DNA from 4 places in the Rossellomorea sp. y25 genome. Region 4 is predicted to be linked to each of the others. Evidence: riboswitches for the same ligand, from Rfam matches in the RefSeq annotation. Region 4 holds a riboswitch; each other region holds the start of a gene.
The links. A riboswitch is a leader RNA that binds a small molecule or an ion and turns the genes downstream of it on or off. The one in region 4 is predicted to bind cobalamin.
Positions count from the first base shown of each region.

Region 1: linked by a shared signal. The riboswitch ahead of AAEM60_RS08530 (ribonucleoside-diphosphate reductase subunit alpha) and the one ahead of metE (5-methyltetrahydropteroyltriglutamate--homocysteine S-methyltransferase) in region 4 are both predicted to bind cobalamin.
Region 2: linked by a shared signal. The riboswitch ahead of AAEM60_RS06330 (acyl-CoA thioesterase) and the one ahead of metE (5-methyltetrahydropteroyltriglutamate--homocysteine S-methyltransferase) in region 4 are both predicted to bind cobalamin.
Region 3: linked by a shared signal. The riboswitch ahead of AAEM60_RS12710 (ABC transporter substrate-binding protein) and the one ahead of metE (5-methyltetrahydropteroyltriglutamate--homocysteine S-methyltransferase) in region 4 are both predicted to bind cobalamin.

Region 1 covers NZ_CP145886.1:1,702,596-1,705,741, reverse strand. Annotated here, with positions in the region: gene AAEM60_RS08530 (ribonucleoside-diphosphate reductase subunit alpha) at 1-1,536, opposite strand, end outside; cobalamin riboswitch at 1,682-1,863, opposite strand; gene AAEM60_RS08525 (SurA N-terminal domain-containing protein) at 2,532-3,146, shown strand, end outside.
Region 2 covers NZ_CP145886.1:1,290,326-1,293,471, forward strand. Annotated here, with positions in the region: gene AAEM60_RS06325 (helix-turn-helix domain-containing protein) at 1-930, opposite strand, end outside; gene AAEM60_RS06330 (acyl-CoA thioesterase) at 1,245-1,718, opposite strand; cobalamin riboswitch at 1,865-2,054, opposite strand; gene AAEM60_RS06335 (flotillin family protein) at 2,257-3,146, shown strand, end outside.
Region 3 covers NZ_CP145886.1:2,540,566-2,543,711, forward strand. Annotated here, with positions in the region: gene AAEM60_RS12705 (iron ABC transporter permease) at 1-390, opposite strand, end outside; gene AAEM60_RS12710 (ABC transporter substrate-binding protein) at 353-1,315, opposite strand; cobalamin riboswitch at 1,451-1,653, opposite strand; gene msrA (peptide-methionine (S)-S-oxide reductase MsrA) at 1,954-2,493, shown strand; gene AAEM60_RS12720 (hypothetical protein) at 2,574-2,726, shown strand; gene crtI (phytoene desaturase family protein) at 2,780-3,146, opposite strand, start outside.
Region 4 covers NZ_CP145886.1:3,659,312-3,662,457, forward strand. Annotated here, with positions in the region: gene metE (5-methyltetrahydropteroyltriglutamate--homocysteine S-methyltransferase) at 1-1,360, opposite strand, end outside; cobalamin riboswitch at 1,513-1,698, opposite strand; SAM riboswitch class I at 1,768-1,878, opposite strand; gene AAEM60_RS18415 (hypothetical protein) at 1,976-2,173, opposite strand; gene thiC (phosphomethylpyrimidine synthase ThiC) at 2,151-3,146, opposite strand, start outside.

The sequences.
Region 1 (3,146 bases), 2.0 Mb from region 4:
ATTTATATCAATGACATTATCCAGTAATCTTACTCCTATGGACACCACTCTTTCCAGCTCATCATCCATTACCGTTTTAGCTAAAGAAACAGATGCCAGATTACAGACGACATAATCTCCCGGAGATTTATAGGTAATGATTTTCCCGTCCTTTATGACCTCTTCTTCCATAATGGTCGCACTCATATTCTGGGCGATTTCCGTACATAAATTACTGCAGTAAATCATCCCCTTATGCTGATTGGCATTTAGCCGATTGACTGTATCTCGGTAAAACATATAGGGTGTTCCCGTTTCAAGCTGGGAAATCATGATCCGCTTGAAAATTTCAATCGCTGGGACCACTTCCCTTGAAAGGTCAGGGTTTTCTACACACTCCCAGTACTTATCCCTGAACGAGCCTTCTCCATCCTTTTCGTCATAGTAATCTTCCAGTGAAAAACCCATGCCTATTTTCACTTCATGAGGATCAAATAAATACCATTCCCCTCTTTTCTCCACTTGCTCCATAAATAAATCAGGTAAGCTGACACCTGTGAAGAGGTCATGAGTACGCTGCCTTTCATCTCCATTATTTAATCGCGTATCAAGAAAAGGAAAAATATCCTTATGCCATACATCTAAATATACAGCGATTGCTCCTTGACGCTGGCCTAATTGATCAACCGATACGGCCGTGTTATTTAATTGCTTCATCCATGGAATAACACCTGAACTTACACCCTTGAAGCCTTTAATATCACTTCCTCTGCTTCGGACTTTCCCTAAATAGATACCCAGGCCTCCACCGTTTTTACTTAATGTGGAAACATCTGTATTGCTGTCATAAATGCTCCTTAAATCATCTGCCACCGTATCAATAAAACAACTTGATAACTGACCATGACTTTTCCCCGCATTGGCGAATGTAGGGGTGGCTACCGTCATATACAAATTGGATAGTGCCCAATACGCTTCCTGAATGAGCGCCATCCGCTTATCACGCGGTTCGTTCATAAAGAGAGTCATGGCAATGATCAATAATCGCTCTTGTGGTAATTCAAGAATCTTTCCATCATGGGATTTTGTTAAATACCGCTCTGTTAATGTGACGATCCCTATGTAAGTAAACAATTGATCTTTAGATGAATCCATGATCGTTGCCAGGAAGTCTATATCTTCTTTTGTATAAGATTCGAGCAGGGCTGACGTATATAATTTCCGATCAGTCAACTCGTGAATTGATTTATTAAAGGAACTGTATAACTTGTCTTTTTCAATTCCCCTGGAATTAGCAACTGTACGATAAAGGTTTTTTAAATAAAGTGTTGCAGCCACATAGGTCCAATCGGGTTCATGGGCAGAAATACGTTCAACTGCAGTGAGAATCATGAAATGATAAAGCTTTTCTTTACTCAGTACAGACTGTCCGTTAGCATACATAAAAATCTTTTCATCGAATTCTTTAAAATGGAGCTGTGGAAAACGACTGTGGAGACTTGTTATAATCTCCTCTGCTTCCACTATTAGTCGCTGCTCTTGTGATACGATTGACATAAATATTCCTCCCAATTTATACAGTGTGGATAGGATTCAAAAAAGCCCATCCTTCAGAAGGATGGGCCTAATATATACGGAGATATGTACATAGACTTAAAGCCTATTACAATCCTCGCTTTATCCTCCCAATTCCCGAAGAAGATAACACGTGAATAAATAAGGCAGGTCTCCTGACTCATGCTTCACCCTACTCTAAGGCCTTCCCATCGTATAAGACAGTGGCAGTTCCTTATTTCGTCAGCACTTACAGTTGCGGGGACAGCTCCGGATTCACACCGGATTCCCTTTTAAGTCCATTCAGACACCCTATTCACAGGTTATAATCAATATATTGTTAAAATCATCAAACATAACACTAAATGTTGTGTTCTGTATCATCATAAACGATTAAAAATGAATTTACAAGTGGAACTATTCACTTTGTTTAGAAGTTGAAATCTTTTAATAGTATCACTCTATTACACTCGTAAAGTCAAGAGTTGTAATAAGTTGAACAGAAGGAAGGATAAATCCTTCCTATGAAATATGCTTATAATTATTATTTTCCATGAAAAGAATAGGAGAAGATTGAATACAACCTTCAAATGGACACTAGTCAGCCGACACCTTCCTACATGTTAGTTGAAGAAAATGTTCCCACTCTCTATAATTCAAATAGAAGGTTGTTTGACAGTATTCTTTGGTCCCCAATATTTTTTATTGGCTGTTTAAATGGAGAATGAACTCGATTTAAACAGCCTCTTTTTTTTAGTTCGGCTTTAATGTATGTGAAAATCCTCTTACAATTTCATTTCTACCCGGGAGCTTTCAGTTCAAATGTAACCGCATACACAATAGTGAAAGAGGGACCATATAAGCAATTTAATGTATTTCAACCTTATTACAATCAATACTTTTCAGCTTAAATACTTTCTTTTTACGGTTTTTTCATTTAAAATGCGCATTAAGTGATTTTTTTCGAAATCACACCTTAGTTCTGAAAGGAGTCTATTATGAAAAAATTATTAACGACTTTACTATTAGCATTACTAACGATTGGACTAGCCGCTTGCGGTTCGAACGAGGAGAGCCAAAAACAAGCTGAAGATAAAGCGAAGACAGAAGAAAAAAGCGATGGACAGGCTCAAGAGGAGCAAGCTAAGCAGATGGAAGAAATGCAGAAGAAAATGGATGAACAAAAGGTTGAAAAAGATAAGATCGTTGCCATTGTAAACGATGAAAAAATTAAAGGTGAAGATTTCAACAACGTATTGACTCAATCACAAATGCAGTATCAACAAATGGGTCAAGACCCGACAAGTAAAGAGGCAGCAAAGAAGATAAAAGAACAAACTATTGATAGTCTGGTTGGACAAACACTCCTTATGCAGCAAGCCGATGAAAAAGGATATAAGGCATCAGAAGATGAAATCAATAAACAACTGGAAGAAGTTAAAAAGCAGTACGGTGATGAAAAGAAGTTTGAAGATGCAATGAAAAAAGCCGGATTCACGATGGATGAGTTAAAAACTCAAATCGCTGAAAACATCAAATACACAAACTACGTTGAGAAAGAAATCAAAGTAGAAGAAGTCTCTGAAGAGGAAATGAAGAAGTTTTACGATCAG
Region 2 (3,146 bases), 2.3 Mb from region 4:
ACAAGCTAGTATATATCCGCTGAGTGTGACTAAATAATGTGACGCTGGCGTGTCTTCATTAATAAGTTTTAATGCTTTTTCATAGGAATCTTTTGATTCAGAATATCGTTTTCTCCTAAAATATTCGAATCCCAGATTGTTATGGATTTTATGTGCCCTTTCCTTGGAATTAACGGATTCACAGACTCTGAGGAGCTTATCATACTGTTGTTTGGTTTCTTCCATATCAAAGGGTTCTTTGGCATTCAATTGAATTAAAATTAACGTTTCAGAATCGATGACCCTAAGGATATTCAATGTTTTTTGGAAAAAATGCAAGGCTCTTTGCCCATAATAATAGGCAAAGGTGTTTGAATGAATGGAATGATAGGCTAATGCCAAATGAAAATAATATTCGGAGTTCGGATATTCATCGTCAATCTGTTTCAATACATTTATGCAAGTGTTAAATTGTCTTGTTGAATGATAGTAGATCCCTTTGACATGAAGTAATAAATTTTGTTCGAAAGGGGATAGAGGATAGTTTTTGTTTTCGAACATGCCCAGGATTTCCTTGGCTTTTCCATGCTTGTTCAAAAATAAATAATATCTTGCCAGGAAAAGGTTGTATTGAATGATGAAGTCAGATAGAAACCTTAAAGGTTCCTTTTCGATTTCACCTTTAAGTTGATGGATGTCATTGGTTCGAATCATAATAATTGCATCATTCCATTCAGATAATTTAGCCTGTAACGAATGATACCGAGAACGTTCGACTTCCATATTGATTCCAAGCTTCCTTGCCAGTAAATCAGTAATTTCACTGGAATACTCTGTGATCCCTCTTTCGATTTTACTTAGATGTGTGGTAGAGCAGATCCCCTGTGCAAGCTGCTCTTGAGTCAAACCCGAATCTTCACGATGAAATTTAATTAATTTACCTTCGATCATACTACACCCCAAATGAACTATTTTATTATCCATTATAGGAAATATTTTCTCGGTATTCTATAGGTTTAGAACAAGACGGAGGTCTGAAGGCAATAACATCCAAATCGCATCTCTATACTGTTTTTCTCTTTTCTTCCTAGAGTTGATCCTGTACTTCTTTCACCAGAAGAAGGAATCCTGGATGACTTCCCGCTCTAAAACCAACCCCGTTTTCATTCCAATTAGGATCAATAGACTAGCCCTTATAAACACTCAAAGCCTAGAGAAGCTCTGAGTGTTCTTGTTTATTAGGAGAGTTAGCAATCAGGGACTTTTCACAAAATAAGCGCACGATTTTTTCTATGCTCTTTTCGCAAAGGAGCCGTATTGAAAAGCCTCGATTCTTCTTCCGTCTTTGGAATGACTTTTGGTACCGGCTTGGGCTTACCATTTTCATCAACGGCGACCATCGTCAGGAATGATTCAGTCGTCAGGGTTTTGACACTCGTTACAAGATTCGTAGAGTAGACCTTTACATATACTTCCATGGATGTTCGACCTGTAGACGTAACGTAGGCTTCCAGACTTAACGCATCACCGACCGTTGCAGACGACAAAAAGTCGACGGAGTCAATCGATGCCGTGACGACGACTGAGCTGGAGTGCTTCATTGCTGATAGTGCCGCAATTTCATCAATATAGGAAAGGACTTTCCCTCCAAAAATCGTTTGCATATGATTGGTGTCCGGTGGCAGTACCAATTTTGTTTGTATGGTTCGTGAACGTTCTACCGAATAAGCTTGTTCCATTTTCTCATCTCCCAGTTTAATTTCTGAAATAAAAAAAAGCATCTCCCTTTGAAAAGAAGATGCGGCTACTTCAAGCGGACGTCCAGAATCCTGTGATTCCTCATTTGGCTCATATAGCGCAACACCCTCCTATCTCCCGTAGGAACTCTGTGTTCTTCTCAATTGGCAGGTCTCCTGGCTCAGCGTCAACAATTTCATATTCCTTCCCATTTCGATTCGAAACAGTGGATCCATACGAAATCTCAGCTTTACAGTGGCGGGACCGCGTTGGACTTTCACCAACTTCCCTTTTAAGAAGATGACCTGATCATCTTCACCAATGAGCAATGTTTAAATTGTGAACGCTTTTATTTTATCACAGGAATGAGAAGTAAGGTCTTTATTTGGTAGGAATTATTGTATTAAAATTAGAAAATTTACCTAAATATTGAAACTTTTCTACAACCCTTCCGTAGATAATATTGTAGTTAGAAGTTTTATAAAATAGTGAATCAGTTGCTCGACTGATTTATAGAAAAGTTTGAGAGGGGTTGTCAGAATGCTAGGATCATTAAGTATTATCGGATTTTTCATGTTCTTGATTCCTGTTCTGGTTATTGCAGCTATTGCAGGAATCGCGTATTATTTCTGGATGAGGTTCCGCTATCGTACAGCGAGATCCAACCAGGCACTGATCATTACCGGACCGAAACTGGGGGATCCTGAAAAGGAAACGAATATTTTCACCGACCAGGAAGGGCGTTCCATGAAAATCATCAGGGGTGGAGGGTACAGATTAAGACGTTTCCAAACATCTACACCTGTTAATCTTACATCCTTCCAATTAAAATTATCGACACCGAGAGTTTACACAAATGGCGGAGTACCAATCGTTGCAGACGCAGTGGCCATGGTGAAGGTGGCAGACACATTAAACGGAATTGCGAACTATGCCGAGCAGTTCCTAGGTAAGGACCAAAAAGAGATTGAAGATGAAATCATTGAGGTACTGGGAAGTAATCTTCGTGCGATTCTTTCTAAAATGACGGTTGAAGATATCAACAGCAACCGTGAAAAGTTTAACGCTGACGTATCTGAAATTGCCCAGAAGCAGCTGGATCTTATGGGCTTCAAAATTACGTCACTCGGGCTAACGGACATAAGAGATGCTGACGAAGAAAATGGATACTTAAAAAATCTTGGTCGTCCACGTATCGCCGAGGTTCGCAAGCAAGCTGAAATTGCAGAAGCAAACACCGAGCGTGAAACCCGTATTCACCGTGCCCAAACCGATCAGGAAGCGAAAGAGGAAGAATACAAGCGTCAAATTACCATTGCCCAATCGAAAAAAGAGAAGGACATCAAAGACGCAGCCTTCAAAGAAGAAACAGAGCGGGCAAGAGCGAAATCCGAACAGTCCTATGAGTTGGAAAAAGCCAAACTTACAAA
Region 3 (3,146 bases), 1.1 Mb from region 4:
CGGAATGCTCCAATTAAAAAACAATGTAATAACAGCTCCGACTGATGCTCCTGAAGACACACCCAATGTATACGGATCTGCCAGCGGGTTGCGCAAAAGTCCTTGAAAAGAAGCTCCTGCGATTGCTAAGGAGCTTCCAACCAAAAGTGCCAATAATACTCTGGGTAATCTAATTGAAAAGACAATGTTTGTAAACATCGGATCAATCTCTTCTGGTAAATGGTATCCTAACCATTTAGCTCCGACGATGTACAAAATGTCCTTCGGCGGCACCGGAATGGTTCCAATCGATATACCGGCAAGAAGAGCGAATAGTAAAAACGATACTGCCAATCCGTATGTTATCCATATTTTATTCTGTAAATAACTCCGGATAGATCGACTTTGCAATTTCCTCTACTCCTTCAACCAGTCTTGGGCCAGTACGTGTGACCAGGTCAGAATGTACGTCATGAACTTCCTCATTTTTCACAGCACTCACGTCTTTCCATCCTTCCCGGCCCATCACTTGTTCTTTAGGATTTTCGCTGTAGTAACCATATGTTGTAATGATGATGTCTGGATTTGATGCGATGACTGCTTCCTGGTTTACTTGGATCCATCCCTCTTGATCACTCATCACATTTTCGGCATTTACAAGTGATAGCATTTGATCGATGAATGTATTTTTACCTGTAGAATATATGTCAGGCGAAGGTGACACCTCTATATACACTTTTTTCTTTTCGGAGACACCACTGACTTTTTCCTTAATGGATTCTAGATCAGCTTTCATCTCCGAAATGATGGATTCAGCTTCATCTTTCTTGCCAACCAATGTGCCGATGTTTTCCATCGTGGTGTATACTTCCTCAAAGTTATTGGCATCACGTACGATATATACCTTTACCCCTGCACCTCGAAGCTGTTCTAACCCCTCTTCTGCCGAAACAGCAGTGGACTCATGAGCGAGAACCAAATCCGGATTCAGACTGATAATCTTCTCAACGTTAAATTCCATTCCACCTATTTTTTCTTTCTCCGCCGCTTCTTTTGGATAATTATCAAAATCTGAAACCCCCACAATTTCCTTATTCAACCCTAACTCGAATAAGATTTCTGTGTTGCTTGGAATCAATGAAACAATATGCTTAGGTTGCTCTTCCAGCGTAACTTTATTACTAAGAGCGTCGCTTACCGACAAAGGGAAATCAGATTGTCCCTTAGTGACTTCTCCATTTCCTTTTCCCTTTTCTACATTTTCACCATCAGCACCGCATGCTGAGAGGATCCCTAAAGATAATAATAGTGCGAAAATGATTTTGAAGTGTTTCATGTTTTTTCCCCCTGTGAATTGAACTTATTGTCAGACAAAAAAACACCTCTAGTGGGACTAGAGATGTTGTGTAAGATGCAAAAATGGCTTCCATACCGTCAAACATGCACATTACACCTTTCTATCCGCGTAGATTTGGTGCGAAAGACATTAGGCAGGTCTCCTGGCTCATGGTCAATGTTTGCTGCACCTTCCCATACCTATTAGTACAGTGGCATTCATACAGCGCACTTCCATTTACAGTGGCGGGACCGCGTTGGAATTACACCAACTTCCCTATTATGAAGCTAAAAGTTTGCTACCGAAACTTCCGCTTCACCTAATCTCGTATCATATGTAATTGTTCCGTTCACATGAATTATACACAAGTTATCATCGTTAGTGAATTGATTTTTATGAATTTGTGGAAATTTGCAGAATGATTGAATCTACCTCTATAATGCATGTTGATGCCTGGGCTATAGAATAGGAAAAGAGCTTTGGCTTATGTGATTTATCAATTGCCCACTTATAGTAAACCATATAGGCAAAGAAGCTTTGATGCTAATTGATTGTCGCTTCCTCCCTTTCATGATAGAATCTTTTTCAAGCTATTGCTTTACTACTTTAGAGTGGCATATGTATAGGAGGTTTTCGCAATGAATGAAAAGAAAGAGTTCGCTACTTTTGCCGGGGGTTGTTTTTGGTGTATGGTAAAACCATTTGATGAACTACCGGGTATTATTGACGTCGTATCAGGTTATTCAGGGGGCCATCTTGAAAACCCTACCTATCAGGATATCAAAGCCGGTAACAGCGGACATTATGAAGCTGTTCAAATTACCTTCGACCCTGCTCTCTTTCCCTATGAAAGATTATTAAAACTATACTGGCCGCAAATTGATCCGACTGATGACGGAGGACAATTCCATGATCGCGGTGACCAGTATCGCACAGCTATTTTCTATCACAATGATCATCAAAAACAATTAGCAGAAAACTCGAAGAAAGAAATAGAAGAAAGTGGACGATTCAAAAATCCAATCGTCACAAAGATCCTACCTGCCTCAACCTTCTACCAGGCAGAAGAATATCATCAAAAGTTCTACAAAAAGAATCCCGATGAATATAAACAAGACCGGGCGAAATCCGGTCGTGACGAATTTATTGAGAGTCATTGGGATAACCCAAAAGCTTAAGGGCTTTAAAAAAATGTATCATTCCCCGAGAATGAAAAAAACTCCTTTCGCCAAACTAATTGGCAGAAAGGAGTTTTTATATGAAGAAAAATGATCACGTTAAAGAAGATAAAGAGCAAGTCGTTGGATATGAAGGGCCAGGGAAACTGGTGAACTTCTTTGATCCCTATCCAGCTGAAGACGAGGCGAAAGTGAATAATTCTGATACGGTGGATAATCATAGTTCTGAATGAAAATGAAAATATAAGGTGATGGTAATCATGCAAACCATCACCTTATATTTTTTTTATCCTATAAAACGGTTTACCTTCACTTGTTCATCTAAGATCAATTCCGCCGTAAGTTGTCCAGAAAGCGTGACCATTGGCACACCTCCACCCGGATGGGTTGAACCTCCAACAAAATACATATTAGAGAGCACTCTGCTCTTGTTCGGAATCTTGAAACCGCCGTTAAGCTTCCGGTCTGTGACAGTACCATAGATCGATCCACCATTCGCCCCATAAAGGGTTTGAATGTCGTTTGGAGTGAAGGTATATTCGTATTCTATATGATCCCTTAAATTGGTTACGCCCATTTTCTCAAGCTTATCCAGAACTTTGAGGCGATAAGATTCTTTGTATTGTGCCCAATCTTCCCCCTCTTTTAATGGA
Region 4 (3,146 bases):
TCCATTTCAACCTTTGCCTTCTTACTTCCTGGGTTTGAGGAAAACTTCCTATTGTAGTGGTAGGTAGAAAAGGTAATGAAAAGTACTTCGCCTGTTCCAGTTTACGAATATGGAAAGGATCCTTTCTCCCTACATTATCGGGTTGCAATTCCTCAACCTCTTCCTGCACCTCCCTATTATTGCGCAGGGGTGATTCGTTTAAATTCTTAATCGCCGTTACACTTTGAGCAATCTCATCTTCTATTGTCTCGACTCCCTCACGAATCCCCTTCGTTAAAATTGTGATTTCATGTAATTTCTCATCAGCAAATGATAGAGCGTCAATGAGAGGTGTATCAATTGCTTCTTCATTCTGCAAGGTTACAGGTACATGAAGTAAACTGCATGATGGTTGTATGATCAAGCGATCACTCGGAACATACCCTGCAATGAACGATAGAAGCGAATGGGTATCAGCAAGATTACTTCTCCAAATATTCCTGCCATCAAGAATGCCGGCAGCCAGGAATTTATCTTTAGGAAAACCAAATCTTTTCAGCGCCGCCAAATTCTTACCACGATCATGCATAAAATCTATCCCTATGCCGTCCACTGGGAGTGCTAACACCCGCTGGTACCTTTCCAAACTATCATAATAGGTTTGGAGGATGATCTTTAACCCGGGGCAGGATTCTTTAAGTGTTTGATAGACTTCTTTAAATTGATCCATCTCTTCATCCCCGATGGATGTGCACAAGATCGGTTCATCCATTTGTACCCACTCTACACCCTCTTCCTGTAAATCACGCAATACTTCAGCATAAAGAGGGACAAATTGATCAACGATGGTTTTATAGTCCCCGTTATCATACCCTTTGGACAATTTCACAAATGTGAACGGACCTAAGATAACCGGTTTTCCTTCTATACCCAGTTTTTCTTTTGCCTCCCTAAAAAAATGGAGGGGACGATTTTCCACCAACCGGGGAACGATCCCATCAAGTTCAGGGACGAGATAGTGATAGTTGGTGTTAAACCATTTTGTCATTTCCAGTGCCACCGCGTCCTTTGATCCTCTGGCCATTTCAAAATACGTTTCAAGAGAGACCTTACCCCCACCATAATGAAACCTCTTAGGAACCAAGCCGAACATGACGGCTGTATCAAGCACATGATCATATGAGCTGAAATCTCCAACCGGAATCAAATCAATTCCCTGATCCAGTTGCTTCTTCAAATGGTTGACTCGTATTTCCTCCATTTGTTCTAAGAAGGAATCCTTTTCAATCTTCCCTGCCCAAAATTGTTCCAGCGTCTTTTTCCATTCACGCTTTTCACCGATTCTTGGATATCCTAAATTTGAACTGATCACCTTACTCATTCAATCCTCACTCCTTATACTTGATATGGTTGTCATCAACAAAAAAATCTCCCTTTCAAATGAAAGAGAGATTCATACGCATCACTAACTTGAGTTGAGACAATCTTGTATTCTCAACACGTATTCCTCACCCCTCTCTATATCCACGTAGAGCATAAGCGCATACAACAGGCAGGTCTCCTGACTTAGGTTCACAGCTTCTTATCCCTTCCCATTTCAACAGAAATAGTGGTTGAATGATAAGTCGCTCCCCATTACAGTGGCGGGACCGTGCCGGATTTTCACCGGTCTTCCCTTTTAGCTGAGCATGACTCAGCACCTATTGCATTTGTCTATTTAATTTTTCTTTCATAAAAACGAAAAGCCCTCTCTTGCGAAAGAGAGGGCTTCATGTTTATGAGAATCCTCTCTTATTTTCCAAAGCAAAGTGCTTTGCAGGAATTAGCACCTTTTCAACACATCGGTTGAATGGTTGCCGGGTTTCACAGGGCCAGTCCCTCCACCACTCTCAATAAGAGTTACAAATATATTCATTTACTATTCCGAAATTTGTAATAATCGTAGCACGGTACATATAAGCTGTCAAAAGAAATTTAATTAATACCTTACACGTTTCTAATAATAGGTACTTTCTACATAATGACATTTGATACAAGATCTTGTTACATCCGTTTCATAAAAGACATGTCTGCAGTTTTCCTGAATGCTCTTCACTTCTTTTTCGAGTTGGATGACTCTCTGATTGAGCTTTACGATCTCATTCTTCAATTTCAGTACATGACAAGAAGGTTTATCGATAGATGTTTGATCCATTTTCCACAAACTCCTTCGATTTTTCTTTCAATCCTTTTTCTATTTCCTTATGAGCATCATTCATGCTAGTCTCCTTCATTCCCCTTATGTCATGTGATATTCTCATTGAACAAAATTTCGGGCCACACATTGAACAAAAATGGGCCGTTTTTGCCCCTTCTGCAGGAAGTGTTTCATCATGATACTCCCTTGCACGCTCCGGGTCCAGGGATAAATTAAATTGGTCATTCCATCTAAATTCAAATCGAGCCTTAGAAACGGCATTATCTCTGACTTGTGCCCCTGGATGGCCTTTCGCCAAATCCGCTGCATGTGCTGCGATTTTATAAGCAATGACACCTTCTCTCACATCATCTTTATTCGGTAATCCCAGATGCTCTTTCGGTGTTACATAGCACAGCATGGCTGTCCCAAACCAACCGATCATGGCAGCCCCTATGGCGGAAGTAATGTGATCATACCCCGGTGCAATATCTGTCGTTAATGGCCCCAAGGTATAAAAAGGAGCTTCATGACAGATTTCCATTTGCTTATCCACATTCTCTTTAATCATATGCATCGGTACATGACCAGGGCCTTCAATCATGACTTGTACATCATGCTTCCAAGCAATTTTGGTTAGCTCGCCTAATGTTTCAAGCTCGGCAAACTGTGCTTCATCATTCGCATCAGCAATTGATCCGGGTCTTAAACCATCTCCTAAGGAAACGGAGATATCATAGGCTTTTAAAATCTTACATATATCTTCAAAATGGGAATAAAGAAAGTTCTCTTTATGATGGGCAAGACACCATTGTGCCATGATTGAACCTCCACGGGAAACAATGCCTGTTGTACGATCAGCCGTCAGATGAATATACCTCAATAAAACACCTGCATGAATGGTGAAATAGTCAACACCCTGCTCCGCCTGTTCGATCAATGTATCCCTGTACACACCCCATGTAAGATTCTCAGCAATTCCGTTTACTTT